Regions from separate parts of the Bacillus yunxiaonensis genome, predicted to be linked through region 2. Evidence: riboswitches for the same ligand, from Rfam matches in the RefSeq annotation. Region 2 holds a riboswitch; each other region holds the start of a gene.
The links. A riboswitch is a leader RNA that binds a small molecule or an ion and turns the genes downstream of it on or off. The one in region 2 is predicted to bind S-adenosylmethionine.

Region 1 (5,482 bases), on a different contig from region 2:
GCAAACTCCTTCATTAACAGAGACGATGAAAGAGTGGCATCAAGCGTTAGCATATGAAATTAAACATTGGAAAACGGTTGGTGGAAGTAAACTATCAATTATAAATGGACGTTTTCTATATACAGACTATGAAAGTAGTGTATATATATTCCAGCTTATTTCTGAAGTAAGTTTACCGGATGGAACACCAATTCGGATTGAATTTGACGGTGACGAAGCAACAGGGGAAGTGCTATCTGTTCAAGGACTAGAGATTGAAGTGAAACTTAATTGTTACATGCAGCACCATATAAATGAAGCAGCGTTATATAGTGAACCGTGGCAACTGTTAGAGCAATTGCAAGAGCGTTTAAAAGAAGTGAGAAAAGATAAACAAAGACGTCAGCGCGTGAAACGGTTATTACAAGGTGATAGTACACCAAAGCATATTATGAAAATGAAAAAAGCGAAAAATGAACTTGCATACCGTGCTTTTTATAATGCAACAACGTACATTTGGGGACCGCCAGGAACAGGAAAATCATACAATTTATCACGAATTATTGCAGCTCATTATCAAAGTGGAAAATCTGTTCTTGTATTAGCTCATAGTAATGCAGCAGTTGATGTATTAATGAGCGAAGTAACAAAGCAAATTGAGAAAAAAGAAAAATGGGTACCAGGAGACGTTATTCGCTATGGTTTTAGTCAAAATGAACAAATTCGCGATCATGAAACGTTACTTACCACGCGATTAGTTGAATCGACAAATGCAGAATGGGAAGAAGAACGGCTGTATTTAGAAGAATTAAGACAAGAATTAAGACAAAAAATCCTTTCTTACAAAGCGACTTCTTCTGAAAAGAAAAGAATGCAGGAAATAGAAGGAGAACTTCGAAAGCAAAAAGCAAAAGTGAAAGAAGTTGAAAAAGAGTATATTGAAAATGCAAAAGTCATTGGGGCAACATTATCGAAATGTGCAATCGATTCGCTTGTTTACGAAAGAACGTTTGACCTTGTAGTCGTGGATGAAGTGAGTATGGCATATGTTCCGCAAATAGCATTGGCAGCCTCTTTAGGAAAGCGAATTGTCGTTTGCGGCGACTTTCTACAATTACCACCGATTGCTTTATCAAATCATGAACTTGTGAACAAATGGTTAAAAGAAGATGTGTTTTATCATGCGGGTATAGTAGAATCTGTAAACGATCATAAAAAGCACCCGAATTTATACATGTTGCAAGAGCAGCGCCGTATGCATCCGCATATTTCAAGTTTTACAAATGAATTTATTTATAAAAATGAAGTGTTCGACCATTCATCAGTCACATCCCGTAACGATATTGCAAACTTACAGCCTTTCATGAGGGAGGCAGCAGTTTTACTAGATACAAGTAATATCGGAGCTTATTCATTAAAAGATGTTGTCTCTAGCTCACGTTATAATATTTTTTCAGGTCTAATAGCGATGCAACTTATGTTAATTGGCTTGATGGATGGAATACCGTCAATTGGTATCGTTACACCATATCGTGCTCAGGCCCGTTTTTTATCAACATGTATCCGTGAATTTCTTCAAAAAACAAAGTTCAAAAATACACCTGTACTAGCAGCGACCGTTCATAAATTTCAAGGATCTGAACGTGATATGATTTTATTTGATACAGTTGATAGTTATCCGCAAGAACGCCCAGGTGTGCTGTTTTTTGATCAAAAAAACCATCGACTTGTTAATGTTGCAGTAACAAGAGCAAGAGGGAAGTTTATTCAGTTATCAGATTGTCAATATATGAAGCAAAACCTTTCGCGAAAACAAGCCTTATCTCATTTAACACAGCACCTACAAAGGCAAGGAAATGTATATGATCGTACAACATCAAGAACGTTTCTAGAGCGGAAAATTACAAAGAGATTGCGATGGTTTGTACAAACAAGCGCTGAAGAAACGAAAGTATTATTAAAAGATATTATTTCAGCAAAAAAGAAAATTATTGTGTCCATCCCGAATTCAAGCCGTATGGATAAGAGGATTTGGCAAGCGTTAGTACGTGCAGAAGCATCTGTTATTATATATACAGAAGGTGCAATTCCAATAAAAAACGTACAAGCACGTCGCCAAAACAAAGTGATGCCATTTGTTATCATTGATGATGAAATAATGTGGGTAGGTGCTCCATTAACAGCTCATATGATATTTGATGGCAGTCCGGAGTTTCCATATATTGTAGCGAGACTACAAGCTCCGCAAACAATTGGAGTATTAAAAGGATTTTTAGATATAAAAATATAGAATTTTCTTGACTTTTAAATGTAATAAAATTAGAATGAAAATAATTTAACAAATTCAAATACGAATACTTGTAATTTCTTATCATGAGAGGTGGAGGGACTGGCCCTTTGAAGCCTCGGCAGCGGATTCATTATGAATACTGTGCCAATTCCAGCAAGTGCAAGGCTTGAAAGATAAGAAAGATGGCATAGATTTATTGTGTATACTTTAAGGCCTCTTTCTATCTATTAGAAAGAGGTTTTTTTATTTAACATATTGAAAGGGGAATGCAAAATGGGAGTTTTACAAATTACTACACATCGGAATAAAATTGTACAAAGTATCGAGGAACAAAAAGAGATTTATGTGAAAACGAGTCATGCTATTCATGATAATCCAGAGATAGGGAATCAGGAGTTTTTTGCATCAAAAACGCTTAGTTTATTGCTAGGAAGTGCTGGTTTTCAACTTCAACATCATATCGCTGGCCATGAAACGGGTTTTATTGCAAGAAAAAGTTCTGGAAAGAAAGGACCTACAATTGCTTTTTTAGCAGAATATGATGCACTTCCAGGTTTAGGTCATGCCTGTGGACATAATTTAATTGGAACAATTAGTACAGCTGCGGCAATTGCTTTATCAGAGGTGATTGAAGAAATTGGCGGAGAAGTTGTTGTGTTTGGTACACCGGCAGAAGAAGGAGGACCGAACGGAAGTGCAAAAGGAAGTTATGTAAAAGCAGGCTTGTTTAAAGATATTGATGCAGCACTTATGATTCATCCAAGCGGGAAAACAGCAACAACTAGTCCATCCCTTGCATTAGATCCACTAGATTTTCATTTTTACGGTAAACCAGCTCATGCTGCTGCATCTCCAGAAGCAGGAATTAATGCATTAGATGCAGTTATTCAATTGTTTAATAGTATTAATGCACTTCGTCAACAATTACCTGCAGACGTGCGTATTCATGGGATTATTACAGATGGAGGAAAAGCGCCCAATATTATCCCGGATTATGCATCAGCTCGTTTCTTTATTCGAGCAAAAACGAGAAAACGATGCACCGAAATTACAGAAAAGATACGTAATATTGCACAGGGGGCCGCTCTTGCGGCTGGTACAACAGTAAAGATTGAACAATTTCAAAATGAGATTGATAATTTAGTAATTAATCAAGCTTTTAATGCGATAATTGCCGAAGAACTAGAAGGATTGGGAGAAGACGTTCACCGCGATGAACGTGTCGGCATTGGTTCTACAGATGCCGGAAATGTTAGCCAAGTAATTCCGACAATTCATCCTTACATTAAAATTGGACGTGATGATTTAGTTGCACATACAGATGCATTTCGAGAAGCAGCACGCTCTGCAAGAGGAGATGACGCATTAATCATTGGAGCAAAAGCGTTAGCGCTAACTGCTTTCCGTTTAATTACAGAAGAAACATTGTTAGAAAACATTAAACAAGAGTTTAAGAATGGGAAATAGAAAAAATTTGTATGAAAAAATTAGTTATGAAGAAGTAACAGATTACAGTTTTACATTTATTTCTCATTAACGGGCAGTAAGCCCCCCATCTCAAAATTTAGAGAGAAGCGATAGGTGGGGGTTAACTGCCCGTAAAAGCCCGATTGATGAGAGCTTTCCATAAGTGGGGGATGAAAAAAAACCCCCACTTATGGAAGTTTCACTTTATTATGTTTTGAATGTATACTTTCGTCAGCGATTTTGGAGAAAACGGATGAATCGATATAAACTTATTAAAATCAAAGGAATGAAAGTAAACTAATATGTAAAAGTTTACATTCAAAATAACTAAAAGAATCCTAAATAAATAAGATTCTTTTAGTTATTTTAAAATTTTATTTATCTTGTTTCACTAGTTCATTTGATGATGATTTGTTTAGGAATCTTCACAATTATCTTTCTTGGTTATCATAATATGTTTTATCTGCGTATTTTTTATCATTTCCTTTTAGATAGGCTAAGATTATTTTTGGATTTTTAAGTAAAGCCCAGTCTCCATATTTATCAAATCTTCTGGTCGAAGTTATCATTCCATTTTTAATTGTACCGAATTTCTTATTATTTTGCTTTCCCCATTTTTTTAACCGTTTAGCGAAATCTGCATCTTCTGCCATAAGCATGTTTTCATTAAATCCGTTGATTGCCATAAAGTCTTTTCTATAGCACCAAAAAATCCCTACAGATATAGCTCCATACTTAAAAAGAAGGGGGATTATTATTAATATTGCGGAAACGAATATTCCTAAAGATATTCTGTCAAACTTTCCAGTTGCCCCACCGCCAATGTATTTACCTGAAGCTAAATATTTGTCTGCATTAGACAACATAGACTCTGTCATTTGGGTATCAGCGTCTATAGTAATGATTATTTCTCCGCTAGCTATTTCGGCCCCTGCATTTCGGATCTTGGATAAGTTTTTATCGTTATTTTTTAATGTAATACAGTTATACGACTTTGCTATTTCCTCTGTTTTATCTGTGCAACGATTTAAAACAACTATGACTTCAGTTTGATCTTTATATGCCTCTGATGCTTTTGCAATTGAATCCAAACATTTTCTAATGTACTTTTCTTCATTATGTGCAGGGATTATAATAGAAAACTTCACATCTTTTTTAAAATCTACTTCTGAAGATTCGTTTGTTTCAGTCATAATATTCCCCTTTTTTATAAAGTTAATATTTTCCATACATAATATATATTAACATTTATGAGGTTGTATTTTAGAAACTAAAAGTAAACTATTAATAAAAAATTTACTTTCATTTTATGTGTAATATATATAGTTTAATATATATTAATTGAATTAAGAGTTGTGTAATATAGTTAGAAGGAGATGATTTTATGTTGAAAATAGAACAAAACAAAGTACGTTTAATTTCAGGGATTAGCTTATTAATATTGGTTTTGACTAACTCTTTTATAAAAAGTGATTTTTGGGTCATCTGTATAGATGTAATTTTAGTTTTGGTTAACTTATTTTTATTTATTATCTCTAGTGATGTAACAAAAACTAATTTACTTAGAAAAAGGGATAAGTTAGATGAAATAAAATAATTTTTTGTTATTTTTAAGGATGAAAGGCGGTTAATGTGAGATCGTCTTTTATATTTTATGATGAAAACGAAAGTAAACCTCTATTCAAAAGTTTACTTTTGAAGGTGTGAAAAGGGTTGCAAAACCATTTTTGAGAAATTGTATGTTTA
Region 2 (5,482 bases):
CTAATATGCTTGGTGTATGTGAAGCACTTGCTTATGCAAAAAAGGCAGGTTTACATCCAGAAAAAGTGTTACAAAGTATTTCTACTGGTGCAGCAGGTAGCTGGTCATTAAGTAATTTAGCACCGCGTATGTTACAAGGTGACTTTGAACCAGGATTTTATGTAAAACATTTTATTAAGGATATGAAAATTGCGTTAGCAGAAGCAGAACAGCTTGGATTATCTGCACCTGGCTTAGCTCTTGCGCGAGAATTATATGAACAATTGATGCAAGACGGTGAAGAAAATAGTGGAACACAGGCATTGTATAAACGATACATAAAGGAGTGAGTGCATGGGCTTGGAGAAATTTGATAATATCATTGATACGGTACAGCGCGCAGAAACAATTCATATTAATGATAAGCAACTGGCTGCATTTAAAAAGAAGTATAATTTTGAACCGGTATTTGAATATGGCAGAGATGAAACAGGTCGTTATGTCATTCGCACAACGAAAGAAATGCTAGAAGAGATGGAATTTTATTTAGCGTTAAAGTACGAACGTGATCTCATTGATGTATATATGAATGCAGAAGTAGCTGGGAAATTTTATGTTTCGGTTAGTTATGGAGAGGATGCACTTCATTTACAGGAGCTATTTCAATTCTTAGAAGAAAATAAATAAAAAAGTCCTCATATGAGGACTTTTTTATTTAAGAAAGGCCTGTTGCGCGGCGTGCTTTTTCAATTGGAAAGGGAATGACTTCACCCATTCTAGTTCGAGTAAATCGTTTTGTGCGAGAATGACGTAATATATATAGTGCAAACAGTGTACAAACAGGAATTGCACCATATAAACCAAAAAATAAAGCGCTTACAGAAGATGCGACAAAACCGATCATACCGACTTCTAATTCCTCCATAATAGCTCCCACAACAGCAGGTATAGACCCGCAAACGACACCGAAAAGAATGGCTAAAATTAACTCCATGTATTCCCTTCCTCCTTTTTACAATTTCACTTGTTTTTTCTATTATTTGTATTATAACACATTTTAAACAGAATATTCAGAAAAAATTCACAAAATGTTCATAAAATTGTAAAAAATTATTCAACAAAAAATGCAGGTTTATCTCCTGTATAGAGATAAACCTGCCCATAGGAGGATGTATATATGTAGAGTGAATAAAAGGAAGAAAAAGGGGAATCCATTCCTTTTATTCAACGTACTACCTTAGTAAATAGGAACCCAACCTTCAGTTGTCACAAAAATACGAATTGCGACAACTTGACGATCATCTTGAAGTGTAAAGTAATGTCTCGTGTTTTCAGGAACCGAAATTAAATCGCCTGGTTCAAGTTCAACATCAAAGAAACGACCATCTTTTCCTTGAATGGCAAAAATGCCATGTCCGCTAACAATAAAGCGAACTTCATCATCAGTATGATGGTGTTCTTGTTTAAAGTTTACTAATAATTCATCTAAATTCGGTGTTGCGTTAGAAAGTGAGATAACATCGCTTGCTTGATAGCCGCGGCGCTTAGAAACATCAGCGACCTCTTCTGCGAACACTGCTAAAATTTCTTTCTTACTTTCATCAGTTAATGCATAGTTTTCTTGTAAATGAGCAGGAAGTTTTATGATATCCCATTTCTCATACAAAACACCTTCATTTTGTAAAAATTGTTGTACTTCTATTTCTTTTTCAATACGAGTGTTAACTTCATGAATACGAATTTGCGCCATGTTGAACGCCTCCTTTAATTGATAAAAGTTTAATATGGAACTGGAATAGAAACTCATATGCTTCTAATCTTTTTTTTGTATCAAAGCTATCTTTTCCCCATACTGTAATACCGTGATTTCGGATTAAAACTGCTCCTGCATCTTCATAAATATGATTACGGAAATTCTCACCTAACGTTGGAATATGAGCGTAATTTTCAATGATTGGAATTCGAATAGAGGCTCCTTCTTCCCAAATGTTGAGAGCTTTAATAATTTCTTGATTGCAGAGTACAACTTCTTTGTCATATACGTTTGTAATGACATTGTTATCGGTTGTATGGACATGCAAGACGCATGCAGCGTTTGTATTGTTATAAATGTGAGTATGTAACAATGTTTCTGCAGAAGGGCGTAAATCTGTTTCTAAAACAGGATCCCCATTTTGATTGACTAACAGAAAGTCATCTGGCGTTGTTTTTGTTTTATCTCTTCCACTTGCTGTAATGAGAAAGGTAAGTGGATTGTCGCTCACTTTTATGGAAATATTTCCGCTTGTTGCTGGAAACCAATTTCGGTCGGTTAATTCTTTTTTCAGGTCACTTAGCTCTTGCCATTGACGAAATAACTGTTTCACTTTATCACCTCCAACAATTTCCCTACTTCGTTTTGGATATCATGAAATGTTTCAAAAGGTGTATAAGAAATGTGATGTTCTTTGCATTTTGTAATAAGAAAGTCACGAGCAAACACTTTATCAGCAAGTTTTGCGGCTTGTAAATCTGTAATAGAATCCCCAATTACAATTTTAAAATTATTCCGTGAACTTAAATTGCGAATAAGCGTTGATTTACAAAGACCACATTCATTTTCACAATGTTCATCACACAAATGTGGCCAATTTACTTGAATTGTTTCATTAGAAAAATCAGTTGTATTACAATAAATTTGCTTAAAATCAACAAGTCCTTCGAGAAGAGGATAAACAAAAAAGTCCATTCCTCCTGATATGATATAAAGTGAGATATTGTTATCTCGTAAAAACTGTACAAATTCTATAAAGCCAGTACGAATGACTGCGGTTTCTTTAATGAAAGCTGTAATCTCATTTTGTAGACTTGTAGGTAATAGAGAAAAAAGTTTTCCAACACCTTCTTGAATAGAAAGTTCTTGTGATAAAATTTGTTGTTTAATTGTTTCCGCTTCTGGCGGTGCAAACTTTTCCATAATGGCAACAATATTATCGTTATTTGTAATTGTGCCATCGAAATCGCAAAAAATTTGAATACTCATGCCTTCACCTCTCCAGAAGGATTGCCCCATAAACGCAAGGCGGCTTGTAAATTAGGATCATTAACCTCATGAAGAGGTATGTTTGTTAGCGTTGCATCGATAGCAGATCGAAATGCTTTTCCGCCTCCCTGTGCGCCAGATGGGTGTCCGTGAATACCGCCACCAGCATTAATGACACATTGCTGACCAAAATCACGAATAAGAAGCGGAACAAGTCCTGGGTGAATGCCAGCAGATGGAACAGGAAAACTTCGTTTAAATGGCTCATTTTCATCTGTAAGTGATTTTGCTAAAGAAAGTGCTTCTTCTTGTTTTAAAGCGACAGTTCCATAAGGTGATGGAAATAATGAAAAATCTGCGCCTGCATAGCGAAGGAGCTTGCCGAGTAATAAGGAAGATGAAAATCCATATAAATCAGATGCTATGTAAGTCCCGCTTACTGCTGGGTGTGCCATGATTGGAATAGAAATATCATCGTCCTCCGCTAAAGCTTGTAAAACATCAAGTCCATAAGCAAATGCATTGAAGAGTAATAGATCAGCTCCAGCTGCAACGGCTTGTTTCGCCTTCTCTTTTAAATCATAAGTGCGTCCTGAAAGATTAACAGCATATAACGTCTTATGACCATATGTTTCGTAAACGGACTGCAATACTTCTTTTCCAGCTCGGATCCGTTCAGACAGTGGTGTTAACGGATTATCAAATAAAATTTCGTCATCTTTTACAATGTCTACACCTCCGCTTGCTTGATCGCGAAGCTGTGTTTTCAAATAGCCGATATTTCGGCCAATCATTCCTTTGAAAATACTCATGAGAAGAGGGCGGTCGTGAACTTTCAATGTGTTTCGTATCCCATTAATACCAAATTTAGGACCTGGAAAAAGCTTTTTTATATCATCAGAAAATGTTAAATCAATTAATTTAATTTCTCCGTCTAGTGACAATTTTCCGAAAACAGTGGTGAAAATTGCTGGTAAGTCGGTACTGAAGTTAGCAGATGGATAATGAATTTTAATAAGGCCTCGCTTTACTTTTTTATCAAGGTATATATTTGTTTTTTCGTTGTTTTCTAATTCTTCCACGCTAATGACGGAGCCTTTATGTTGTTTTAATTGTTCTTGTAGTAAGTGAGGTAAGTGTGTCCACGAACCAACTGTTAAACCGAGAGCGATTTGCTCTGCTTTGTGAATTAAATTGTGAGAATCATCATGAATTAAGTATGTTGCTATTATTCCGCTCATTTTCATAACCTCCTAGTTGAATAAAAAAAACCTCTCAGCTAAGGAGAGGTTTTTTACAACCAGCTCCTTATCTGTCAGCGTAATGCTGCGAGAATTAGCACCGTGCCTACATAAAGTAGATCGGTTGCCGGGTTTCATCGGGCTCGTCCCTCCACCTGCTCTTGATAAGAAGTATTTGGAAATGCTTTAATTTTTTTTGATAACTGAATTTTGACAGAGAATTTTTATGTTGTCAATATTTTTTTGAAAATTTTTAATTGATCAATTCTATGAACTGCTTCTCGAAGGCGTTCTTCTGTATGTAATAAACCAACGCGAATATAACCTTCTCCGTGTTCACCAAATCCGATACCTGGTGCGACGGCAACGTGTGCTTGCGTTAATAGTACATCAGCAAATTGCTCTGACGTATATCCATCTGGAACAGGAAGCCATGCGAAAAAAGATCCTTTTGGTGCAACAACATTCCAGCCGATAGAACGACAAGCGGCAATTAAAGCATTTCTTCGAGATTCATAGCGTTCTACTAGTTCATCTACGCAAGTTTGCGGACTTAATAAAGCTTCGCAAGCAGCTTCTTGCACGGCACCAAAAATACTGACGTACATATGATCTTGTAATAAGTTGATCGTTTCGATGACACTTTCATTCCCAACGGCAAATGCAATGCGCCATCCTGCCATATTATATGTTTTTGATAACGTATAAATTTCAATGCCAACATCTTTTGCTCCATCCACTTGTAAGAAACTAATTGGTTTTTTGGTATCAAAACCGATAGCACCATATGCGAAATCATGACAAACTAAAATGTCATGTTTGTTTGCATATGATACAGTTTCCTCAAAGAATTCTGTTGTTGCAACAGCTCCGGTTGGATTATTTGGATAGTTTAAAAACATTAATTTTGCTTGTTCAGCAGTTTGTTTATCAATCTTTGTATAATCAGGTAAAAATCGATTTTCTGCTAATAATGGCATTGTTGAAAACTTTGTTTTCGCTAAGGCAACACCTGATAAATAATCTGGATAACCAGGATCAGGAACGAGAATTGTATCGCCTGGATTTGTAAAACAAAGCGGTAGCTCAACTAATCCGGCTTTCCCGCCAAATAAAACAGCTACTTCGGTTTTGGGATTTAACTGTACACCGTATTCACGCTCATAAAACGTAGCGACAGCTTCTTTTAAGCTTTCATGTCCGCGAAATGGCGGATATTTATGATGAATTGGCTGTTCTG
Region 3 (5,482 bases), on a different contig from region 2:
TTTTTAATTGTGATTATGTTGCCATTTTACGTGCGTTTTGAGAAAAAAGCTTTTGTTTCGCGTGAAATTGTACTTGTAGCTGTCCTAGCGGCAATTGCTGCGATTAGTCGTGTACCATTTTCTTTCATTCCAAGTGTACAACCAACTTCGTTTGTTATTATTGTATCAGCGATTGTTTTTGGTAGTGAGACGGGTTTTCTTATCGGTGCAACAGCTGCGTTAGTTTCTAATATATTCCTAGGGCAAGGGCCTTGGACTCCGTGGCAAATGTTTTGCTGGGGTATGATGGGTTTTTCAGCAGGACTGCTGCGTCATACGTGGATGATGAAAACATTATGGGGAAGAGTTCTCTTTGGATTTATTGCAGGATTTGCTTTTAACTGGGTTATGAATTTATGGTTTCTTATTGGTTTTTTGAAAGAACTAACATGGGATACTTTTATAAAGGCGTATATTACAAGTTTTTATTTTGATCTTGCACATGCACTTTCCAATGTATTTTTTCTTTGGGTGTTTAGCACATCTTGGATTAAAATATTGGCACGTTTTAAGAAGAAGTACGGTATATTAGAATGAGGAAATGCAACGCACGTTTTCCCAAGTAAATAGGGAATAAGTTTTTCTTATAAGACATAAATATATACAGTAGGATCGCGACTTACATATTCGTTCGCTTTTTGAGACACTTCTTACATGATGTAAGGGGTGTCTTTTTTATGTATAAGTAAGTGCATTTTTAATTAACTATTTAGGAATTAGAATCCAATTCATACTTTGTTTCTCATACTATGGTACTGCACTCATAAATAGAAAGATGATACAACAGATGGATGTTGTAATAATGATATATCTATATACTGGTAGTGATAAAGAGAGTGATATTTCAGATTTCCCCCTTTTGTATATAAATTCCCTATCGTAAAATTGAGTGAAAACAAGGGGAGAGATGAGTGATAACTGTTGGCCTGGCATAATCGCTGTAACTAATTAATGTATGGGGAACACGCCCATTGCCAGTAGTTGAAATTTATTGCATTAGTACGAAGAAGGGATGTAAAACATGATAAAGAGTATATACGAAACACATTTACATGTAAGGGATTTAGAGAGAGCAATTGATTTTTACCAAAATAAACTTGGATTAAAGCTAGCGAGAAAATCACCTGAAAGGAAAGTAGCCTTTTTTTGGATAGGAGAAGATAGACGACAAATGCTGGGATTATGGGAAGTGCCAACAGATGCTTATATTCAGCTCAATCATTTCGCTTTCGAGGTAGAATTGAATTTCTTAAAACAGTCCAAAATATGGCTGGAAGAGAGAGGGATAGAAGTGATTGGAAGCCAAGGAAAAGGGAATCAAGAACCCATTGTCCAAAGCTGGATGCCGGCAGCGAGTGTTTACTTTCTCGATTATGATGGAAATAAGCTGGAGTTTATTTCTTTATTATCTGATGAACCCAATGAACTTGGATATGTACCATTTTTAAGTGAATGGGAAAAAGAAGTTCCTAATAGAAACGTTTAAAAACAAAATAAGAGTTGATATTAAGTTAATAAATAAAAAGTAAGCACGATTCATACGTGCTTACTTTTTATTTTTGGGAATTTTTCATTCTTGAGATAAAATATCTGCCGTACTATCACACTGTTGCAACGCATGTTGGACAGCTTGTAAAGATTGTTCAATGCGTTGACGATTATCTGATTTCTCGACTGTTTGCAAGGCGTTTTGTAAACAGTTTTTTGCTTCATGTAAAGCCTGGCAAGAATCTTGAACATGACCACGTGCATTTTTTTGCATGATTGCACCTCCTTTGGTCTATACATTTGTAGTATGAGCAAAACGAAACAAAATATAATAGTTTTCTAAAAAATAAATCCTGATTATTCTTATAGGAATTGACTTTTTTGGTTATATGCATTATAGTAAGAGATAAAGTGAATATTTTCTTATCCAGAGAGGTGGAGGGACTGGCCCGATGAAACCCAGCAACCGCAATGCAGGTGCTAATTCCAGCAGAACAGTTTTGTTCTGGAAGATAAGAAGGAAGAGACATGTTCCGCTTCTTCTTATCGAAGAGGTTTTTTTATTGCAAAAAAACCGATAATGAAAGATGGACAACGAGAAGAAAGGAGTGGACATAACTGTGACACTTGAGAAATATATTACGTTGCGCAGTGCAATTTACGAATATATGGAAGAACAAGAAGAGCCGATTACGTTATTGGATATTCAAGAGTATATTGCTTCTGAACATAAAGGGAAATTTGCAAAAAAGATGCTTCAACAATTTTATTTATTGCGGTTACTCGATGAACTAAAACTGGATGGAAAAATTACTTTAGCAGGGCCGCACAAATATATAATGATAAGGGGATTTGCTACATAGCAAAAGAGAAAAGAGGGAGTTGATCTCTCTTTTTTATGTTATAATTTATTTGAAAATTCACTTATTTTCGAGGTATGTAGATAAAAAGACTGTACTATGCAGTCTTTTTACAAGGAAATGGTGCTGAGTGTGTAGTGTTCAAAAATTAAATGTGCCCCGAAAGATGGGCGTTCTCGGCTAACAAATAAAAAAGACACCATCGCCGAATAGGTGTCGTTGCTTTTGTCGAAGGGGCTTGCCCTTTGACATGTATTAGAATAGCATGTGGGCCCACGAAAAGTCAAAAGGGAATTAAAGGAAAGGTGTTATTTACAATGAATATATTGATTGTATACACGCATCCAAACCCATCAAGCTTCAATGCTGCTATTTTGAAACATGTAGAACAAGGATTACAAAAAACAAGTCACTCTGTAACCGTTCTTGATTTGTATAAGGAACAATTTAATCCGGTTCTAACCTTTAACGAGACAAAAAAGAGAAGAGATTTAGTGCATGAGGAAGAAACAAGAAAATATAGGGAATTAGTTGCAGAGGCAGATTACTTCATTTTTATTTATCCAGTTTGGTGGTGGAGTATGCCTGCGATATTAAAGGGGTTTATTGACCGAGTATTTGTTTCAGGTTTTGCTTACAAATATGAAGAGAGAATGCCTAAAGGATTACTTACAGGAAAACAAGCATGGGTGATTCATACATTAGATTCTCCTTTATGGTACGCTGCTCTTTTGTACCGATCAGCTGAATGGATTGTGATGAAGAAAGGAATATTGTCCTTTTGTAGGATACATAACATAAAGCGTTCTGTATTTCAATCTGTGAAAAGTAGTAAACAAGAAAAAAGAGAAAAATGGCTGCAAAAGATATATGAGAAGGCGGCAAAATTATGAAAAATAAGGAACAGATTTATAAAATTATGAGTGTATGTGAAAGAGAAGATGACTTGTTTTATTCTTATCTTTCTTGTTTATTAGGGATAAAAGAGAATAGCAAGCAATTTTCTAAAGTTAAACAAGAAGTGCGGGAAGAATATCTTATAATGGGTATTTGTGAGAGAGAAGTAGACATTTTAGTAGAACAAAATAAACAGGTTGCAGATTTGTATATACCTAAGTTGCTTAGGTGGGAATTTTTACAAGAAAACGTTCGTTATATAGAAGATTTGTGCTCAATGGTATTTCAGTTAAAACCTTTATGCTTTTCAGAAGAACAATGGAAAAATGTAATGATGATCATAGAGAAAGAGCTGCCGTAAGACAACTCTTTTTGTAACAAAAACTTTGAGAATTTCGGTCTAATTTTAGTGTTTTTGTAAATACTTAGCGATTTGTAAATACATATCTCCATATGTGGATTGTATTTCTCCATTATGATTAGCATTTGATGAAAAGTGAACGATAACCATATGCGCAGTTGGATCAATATATAAACGTTGCCCATAACTCCCATGTACCTCGAATGCACCATGTTCGTTATGGGGAATCCACCATTGATTATGGTATGAATATGCTTCACCATCACCAACTGGAAGTTCGTCTTTTTTAATATTCTTAATTTCATCAATGATAGAAGAAGAAATAATTTGCTTTCCGTCATATACACCATTGTCCGCAATCATTTTTCCGAACCTTGCCATATCTCGGGCGGTTGCATTTAATCCTGCGCTGGCTTGTTCCACTCCTGTTTCATCAACAACATAATAAGCATCCTCTTCTGCTCCAATTTGTGACCAAAAATGTTCACTTACCATGTCTGCAAGGGATTTTCCTGTTACAGTACGAATCACCCATCCAAGTGTTTCGGCGGAACCATTATCATATGAAAAATTTTCTCCAGGAGCAGCAGTTTCGTTTGCTTCTAGCAACATGTCATAAATTTTTAAAGGCCCATCATAGTTTTTACCGCGAGGAAGAAGATTACTCGCTAAATATAATTGTGCATCTTGATTAGATAATCCAGCTTGTTTAAAGCCGTGGGTTGGATAATTTACAGAAACTTGCATATCTAGTAGTTGTTGAATTGTCGCCTTTCCAAATGGTGTTCCTTGTAATTTTTTTACGTAAGTTTCTGCAGTTATATTGGGTTGCAACTTTCCTTCTTCAATGAGTGTGCTAATGAGAAGCCCTGTAAATACTTTTGATAATGAAGCCATACCATGTGGTTCATTTTCTTTATATCCATGAAAATATCGTTCATATACAACCTTATCATCGTGCAGGACAATGAAAGCATCTGTTTTGTATTTTTCTAATAATTGAAGAACAGTCGTATTATCATTATTTTCACCTGTGATATGTAAATCATCTAAATTTTCCAGGTTATCTGGAAGGGAAGATACATAATTTGGATTTTTAGCGACAACTTTTGTGGAAGCAAATTCTCGCATATGTGAATAAGACCAACGAAGATATGGGTCTTGTAACCAGTTTTTTTTCGTTACTGTTTGTTCTGAGGGAACCCCTTTATTTTGTTTAAATAACGTAAAGCTCATACCAGTTAATATAAATAAAAAAATCAAAACGATTAAAATTAGAGGGTATTTTTTAAATCTCATAACAAGCCTCCTTATGCATTCATTATAAGGTATAAGTATCTTGATGAGCAAAAAAAGGAGAGTAAACATAGAAGTTTACTCTCTCTTATATCATTAAGCAGATAATTTTGTTTGTGTTGTTTGCTTTTTGAACTTTTGTTTTCGTCCGTGAAGGAAATAATAAATAAGTAATGTAAACGCAACGATAATAGAAGAAATAAAATACATATTATGATAGCTTGAATGTGCTGCGATAATACCTAGTACGAAAGATCCAATACCAATACCTGTATCAAAAAATGAGAAATAAGTAGCTGTTGCAGATCCGCGTCGATGGTGTGGTGCGACACTAACCGCAATCGTTTGGAAGCTTGGAATCAAGGTTCCGTATCCAAATCCGATAAGTACACCAGCAGCAAGTAACCAAAATGGCGTTTGCGCCTGACTTAAAGTGAACATTCCAATCATAAATATCATAATAGAGGGATAAATGAGAACATTTTCTCCGAATCGATCAAATATTTTACCTGAAAATGGACGAGAAATAACAACTACAATT
Region 4 (5,482 bases), on a different contig from region 2:
ATTTTTGGTCGTAACCATTTTGTTAATTGGAAAAAATTTCTGGGAATACGTTCACGTTTTATAACAGGATGCATATGCATCCTGTTGTTTTTTTATTTATTATATTTAAAAAATTATTTAATTTTAAAAATATAAGTCTAAGAATATTTGAACAAATCTAAATTATCGTGTAGAATAATGTTGTATTATGTAAACGTTTTTTTCTAAGGGGAGGCTAAAATAATGGTAGTAGCATACAAACATGAGCCATTTACAGATTTTACAGTAGAGGCAAACAAAGTAGCGTTTGAAGAAGGTTTAAAGAAAGTAGAATCTTATCTTGGACAAGACTATCCATTAATTATTGGGGGAGAAAAGATCACTACAGACGATAAAATCGTTTCTGTAAATCCTGCAAATAAAGAAGAAGTCGTTGGCCGCGTTTCAAAAGCAAGTCGTGAATTAGCAGAAAAAGCAATGCAAGTAGCGGATGAAACATTCCAAACTTGGAGAAAAACGAAGCCAGAAATGCGTGCAGACATTTTATTCCGCGCAGCTGCAATCGTTCGCCGCAGAAAGCATGAGTTTTCCGCAATTCTTGTGAAAGAAGCAGGTAAGCCATGGAATGAGGCAGATGCTGATACAGCAGAAGCAATCGACTTCATGGAGTATTATGGTCGTCAAATGTTGAAATTAAAAGATGGCATTCCAGTAGAAAGCCGTCCAATTGAATATAACCGTTTCTCTTACATTCCATTAGGAGTAGGTGTTATCATTTCTCCTTGGAACTTCCCATTTGCAATCATGGCAGGGATGACAACAGCTGCAGTAGTGTCTGGTAACACGGTATTATTAAAACCAGCTAGTACAACACCTGTAGTAGCAGCGAAGTTTATGGAAGTATTAGAAGAAGCTGGCTTACCAGCAGGCGTAGTAAACTTCATTCCTGGTAGCGGATCTGAAGTTGGAGATTACTTAGTTGATCATCCTCGTACACGCTTCATCAGCTTCACTGGATCACGTGATGTTGGTATTCGTATTTACGAACGCGCAGCAAAAGTAAATCCAGGACAAATTTGGTTAAAACGTGTTATCGCTGAAATGGGCGGTAAAGATACAATCGTTGTTGATAAAGAAGCAGATCTTGAATTAGCAGCAAAATCTATCGTTGCATCTGCATTTGGTTTCTCAGGACAAAAATGTTCTGCATGTTCTCGTGCGGTAATCCATGAAGATGTATACGATCACGTATTAAATCGTGCAATTGAATTAACAAATGAATTAACAGTAGGAAACCCAGCTGTACAAGGTACAAACATGGGACCAGTTAACGACCAAGCTGCATTCGATAAAGTAATGAGCTACGTTGCGATTGGTAAAGAAGAAGGTAAACTTGTAGCAGGTGGCGAAGGTGATGATTCTCAAGGTTGGTTCATCAAGCCAACAATCATCGCTGACGTTGCAGAAGATGCTCGTCTTATGAAAGAAGAAATCTTCGGACCAGTTGTAGCATTCTGCAAAGCAAAAGATTTTGATCATGCACTTGCAATTGCGAACAATACTGAATACGGTTTAACAGGAGCTGTTGTTTCTAATAACCGTGAACATATTGAAAAAGCACGTGAAGACTTCCACGTTGGTAACTTATACTTCAACCGTGGATGTACTGGTGCAATCGTAGGTTACCAACCATTCGGTGGCTTTAACATGTCTGGTACAGATTCTAAAGCTGGTGGACCTGACTATATAGCATTACACATGCAAGGAAAAACTACTTCTGAAACTCTATAAGAAGTATAAGAAAGGCCTTCTCAACCGAGAAGGCCTTTTTGTGTATTAAATAGAATGATCTTGAAGAAGTGGACATTTTTCTTGTACTTTTTCTATAAATAAATCGGGGTCTTTTGGTAATGATATGAGCGCTATATCATAATTGCTATAAGTAATTTCTAATCGCTTAAACGTCCAGGCGGGAGCAGAAAGTAAGTTGTATGTATATCTGATGTTAGTTATTTCGTGAAGTGGAATCATAATTTTGACAAAGCCAAATACAGCAACGAGACGTGTATTCGTAATCTCGTGATAAGAATGAAATAATGCCCATAGAAGCATAAGTATAATAGGTAAAATGATAATACCTATTATAATAGAGCCTACATCAGCCTTTTCATTAAAAAAGAGAATAAAAGGTATTGGGCATAATGCAATAATGAGTAAGGCAAGTAGTGGATTTCGTTGAATTGGAAATCTCATTCGTTGCACCTCCTTCTTTATCATTTTACCTTATTTTGGTTTTTTTGATTAATTTAAATAAAAAACACACAAAATGACAAGAAAATTTGACCCATTCGTCATATTTCCTTGTATAAATTTTATAAATTTCCTGTATAATACAATTTGAAGGAAAATCTATGATTAGACAAGAAGACACCGCTTTCAGTTTGCTCGCTGAAGGCGGTGTTTCTTTTTTTATACCTTAATAAGAATATAGAATTATAGGAAATGAAAATGTACTAGAATACAAATTTGTCCCGCTATTCGCGGGCCCCCCGCCTTCGCTTTTCTACAGAAGCTAGGTGGGGGATAAAGAAAACCCCCACTGATGGAAGAGTAAGAGAAGTGAAACGATACAAAGAAAATCCCTTTGGTTAAGACCAAAGGGATTTTTCATGTTGTAAAAACTCTTCTGTGCTAATTACCTTAGCATACACTTCATTTAAAGAAGCTAGAATTGTATTGTGAATGTATACAGCTGGAATAGAAACATTTTTAAAGATTAAGTCTTTCGTTGCACATGCATCATGTATCACTGTACATGTAAAGCCAAAATCAAAGGCAGCTCGTACTGTAGCATCAATGCACATATGAGTCATCATGCCGCATATAACAACTTGTTCGATCTGTAAATCTTGTAATTCTTGGAATAGAGAAGTTTCTCGAAAACTATTTGGATAATGTTTCAATATGACTGTTTCTTGCAGCAAAGGACGAACATTCTCATGAATGTGTATACCTTCTGTATTTGGAAGAAAAAATGTTGCATTTTCGCGAGTGGAAACATGCTGGATATGAAAAATAGGCTGATTTGTTTCACGGAAATGTTGAAGTATGCGTTTTGCATATTCACTTGCTTCGCTAGCATTTCGCAGTTCCATCTTTCCGTTTGGAAAATAATCGTTTTGGATATCAACGAGTAAAAGAGCAGTTTTCATTTCAGTTACAGCCTCCAGTTTTGATTTTGTATTCGTTTAATTATTCCATTATTTTAGAGAGTTTTCCTTTTAGAAAAATGTGAGATAAAGAAATTTACATTAAATTAAAACTGAAAAGTTTAATTTTTTAGTTGACTCTTACTTTTCAGAGTTTTATAATGAAAATTAATTAAATGACAACTAAATCGATATGAATTCTTATCCAGAGAGGTGGAGGGACTGGCCCTATGATACCTCAGCAACGGATTCTTTTGAATACCGTGCTAATTCCAGCAAGCTCTTTGGAGCTTGGAAGATAAGAAGATGTGAGCGTAGCATATTCAAGTGCCCTTCTTCTTATGAAATTGGATAAGAAGAAGGGCATTTTTTATTTGCCTCAAGAATGACTTGGAGTTGTTACAGCAAATAGGAGGGAATAGGATGATTTCATTCGACAGAGTGAGTAAAGTTTATGAGTCGAGCGGTCAATCTGTACATGCGGTGGAAGATGTATCCTTAACGATTGAGCAAGGGGAAATTTTCGGTATTATCGGTTTTAGTGGTGCCGGGAAAAGTACACTTTTACGTTTAGTCAATATGTTAGAGCGTCCAACATCAGGTATTGTGTCTATTGATGGGAAAGATATTACATCGTTATCGACAAAAGAGTTACGACGGTTGCGTCAAAGGATTGGGATGATCTTTCAAAGCTTTAATTTGTTCCATTCACGAACAGTATATGGAAATATTGCTTATCCACTCAAATTAGCGAAGTTACCAAAGAATGAAATTAAAAGGCGAGTAACAGAATTATTACAATTTGTCGGATTAGAAGATAAGGCGAATTATTATCCAGAGCAATTATCTGGAGGGCAGAAACAGCGCGTTGGCATCGCAAGAGCACTTGCTACATACCCAGATGTACTAATTTGTGATGAAGCTACATCGGCATTGGACCCAGAAACAACGTCAGAAATTTTAAATCTATTAAAAAAGGTAAATAAAGAATATAAGGTTACAATTCTTCTTATTACGCATGAGATGCATGTTGTAAAAGAAATTTGTCACCGGGTTGCTGTTATGGAAAAGGGAAAGGTGATTGAAGAAGGCACGATTTTTGATGTATTTACAAGACCGAAAACAAAAACGACACAAAACTTCGTAAGGTCTGTTATTAATGATCACTTACCAGAGAGTGTAATCGCTAAAATTCAAAATGGAGGACTCATTTACCGTATAACATTTACAGGTGAAGCAACAGGACAGCCGTTATTGTCCTATATTGCTAAGCATTATCACGTGGATGTAAATGTACTCTATGGAAATATTATTGAATTACAAGGTATTTTATTTGGGAATCTTCTTGTTGAACTACAAGGAGAGGCAAAAGAAATTCAAAAGGCAATTCAGCATCTACGCTTGCAAGTTCAATTGAAGGAGGTCGAAAGTCGTGCAAGTTGATTGGAGTACATTTTGGCCGCGGATTGTAGATGCGACTGGGGATACGGTATTAATGGTTATTGCTACCCTTATATTCGCTACAATTCTTGGTATACCTCTAGGTTTACTTTTATATGTAACAAGAAAAGGTAATTTTTTAGAAAATAAACTGGTCTTTTCTATCCTTAATATTGTTATTAATACGATTCGTCCTATTCCGTTCATTATCTTTTTAGTAGCTCTTAGTCCTGTGACGCGTGCTGTTATTGGAACAACGATTGGAACAGCTGCTGCCATTTTTCCAATGACAGTTGTTGCTTCTATTGGAATTGCCAGAATGGTAGAAACGAACCTTGTTTCTGTTCCGAAGGGAGTTATTGAGGCAGCCCAAGCAATGGGAGCTTCTCCGTTAAGAATTGTTTTTGAAATTCTCGTTCCAGAAGCTTTAGCACCATTAATTTTAGGGGTTACGTTTATGACAGTTGCACTAATTGAATTTTCAGCAGTAGCCGGTCTAGTTGGCGGCGGCGGTCTAGGAGATTTATCAATGACATACGGATATCAACGTTTTGATACATCCGTTATGTTTGTAACAGTTGTATTATTAATCATTCTTGTACAAATTGCGCAAAACTTAGGGAATTATTTTGCGAAGAGATTTTTACGTAGATCATAAATCAGAAAAAGAAAAGAGGAAAATGAAATGAAAAAAATATTAGCATTTGCACTTTCAGCCCTTGTGAGTGTATCGGTATTGAGTGGTTGTGGGAAAGATTCAAAAGAAGCAGCCGCGAAGGAAAAAGTGGTTCGTATTGGTGTAACTGGATCAGACGGGGAATCATGGAATATCCTCAAAAAGAAAGCTGAAAAAG

Region 1: it holds a riboswitch for S-adenosylmethionine, as region 2 does, so the genes downstream of both, WAX78_RS03620 (M20 family metallopeptidase) here and mtnW (2,3-diketo-5-methylthiopentyl-1-phosphate enolase) in region 2, are expected to answer to the same signal.
Region 3: it holds a riboswitch for S-adenosylmethionine, as region 2 does, so the genes downstream of both, WAX78_RS03720 (hypothetical protein) here and mtnW (2,3-diketo-5-methylthiopentyl-1-phosphate enolase) in region 2, are expected to answer to the same signal.
Region 4: it holds a riboswitch for S-adenosylmethionine, as region 2 does, so the genes downstream of both, WAX78_RS20720 (methionine ABC transporter ATP-binding protein) here and mtnW (2,3-diketo-5-methylthiopentyl-1-phosphate enolase) in region 2, are expected to answer to the same signal.

The regions. Positions count from the first base shown of each region.
Region 1 is NZ_JBAWSV010000001.1:722,056-727,537, reverse strand. Features, by position in the region: gene WAX78_RS03625 (AAA domain-containing protein) at 1-2,269, shown strand, start outside; SAM riboswitch class I at 2,345-2,449, shown strand; gene WAX78_RS03620 (M20 family metallopeptidase) at 2,543-3,736, shown strand; gene WAX78_RS03615 (glycosyltransferase family 2 protein) at 4,168-4,929, opposite strand; gene WAX78_RS03610 (hypothetical protein) at 5,121-5,333, shown strand.
Region 2 is NZ_JBAWSV010000002.1:69,455-74,936, reverse strand. Features, by position in the region: gene WAX78_RS06355 (NAD(P)-dependent oxidoreductase) at 1-329, shown strand, start outside; gene WAX78_RS06350 (DUF3909 family protein) at 334-666, shown strand; gene WAX78_RS06345 (hypothetical protein) at 695-973, opposite strand; gene WAX78_RS06340 (1,2-dihydroxy-3-keto-5-methylthiopentene dioxygenase) at 1,217-1,729, opposite strand; gene WAX78_RS06335 (methylthioribulose 1-phosphate dehydratase) at 1,707-2,345, opposite strand; gene WAX78_RS06330 (2-hydroxy-3-keto-5-methylthiopentenyl-1-phosphate phosphatase) at 2,342-3,001, opposite strand; gene mtnW (2,3-diketo-5-methylthiopentyl-1-phosphate enolase) at 2,998-4,242, opposite strand; SAM riboswitch class I at 4,307-4,413, opposite strand; gene WAX78_RS06320 (pyridoxal phosphate-dependent aminotransferase) at 4,467-5,482, opposite strand, start outside.
Region 3 is NZ_JBAWSV010000001.1:742,419-747,900, reverse strand. Features, by position in the region: gene WAX78_RS03735 (ECF transporter S component) at 1-576, shown strand, start outside; gene WAX78_RS03730 (VOC family protein) at 1,061-1,525, shown strand; gene WAX78_RS03725 (hypothetical protein) at 1,610-1,801, opposite strand; SAM riboswitch class I at 1,948-2,046, shown strand; partial or broken gene WAX78_RS03720 (hypothetical protein) at 2,115-2,413, shown strand; gene WAX78_RS03715 (NAD(P)H-dependent oxidoreductase) at 2,705-3,280, shown strand; gene WAX78_RS03710 (hypothetical protein) at 3,277-3,645, shown strand; gene WAX78_RS03705 (serine hydrolase domain-containing protein) at 3,691-4,944, opposite strand; gene WAX78_RS03700 (MFS transporter) at 5,038-5,482, opposite strand, start outside.
Region 4 is NZ_JBAWSV010000008.1:192,929-198,410, reverse strand. Features, by position in the region: gene WAX78_RS20740 (TSUP family transporter) at 1-64, shown strand, start outside; gene pruA (L-glutamate gamma-semialdehyde dehydrogenase) at 223-1,770, shown strand; gene WAX78_RS20730 (PH domain-containing protein) at 1,816-2,232, opposite strand; gene WAX78_RS20725 (cysteine hydrolase family protein) at 2,628-3,191, opposite strand; SAM riboswitch class I at 3,387-3,493, shown strand; gene WAX78_RS20720 (methionine ABC transporter ATP-binding protein) at 3,612-4,631, shown strand; gene WAX78_RS20715 (methionine ABC transporter permease) at 4,621-5,286, shown strand; gene WAX78_RS20710 (MetQ/NlpA family ABC transporter substrate-binding protein) at 5,314-5,482, shown strand, end outside.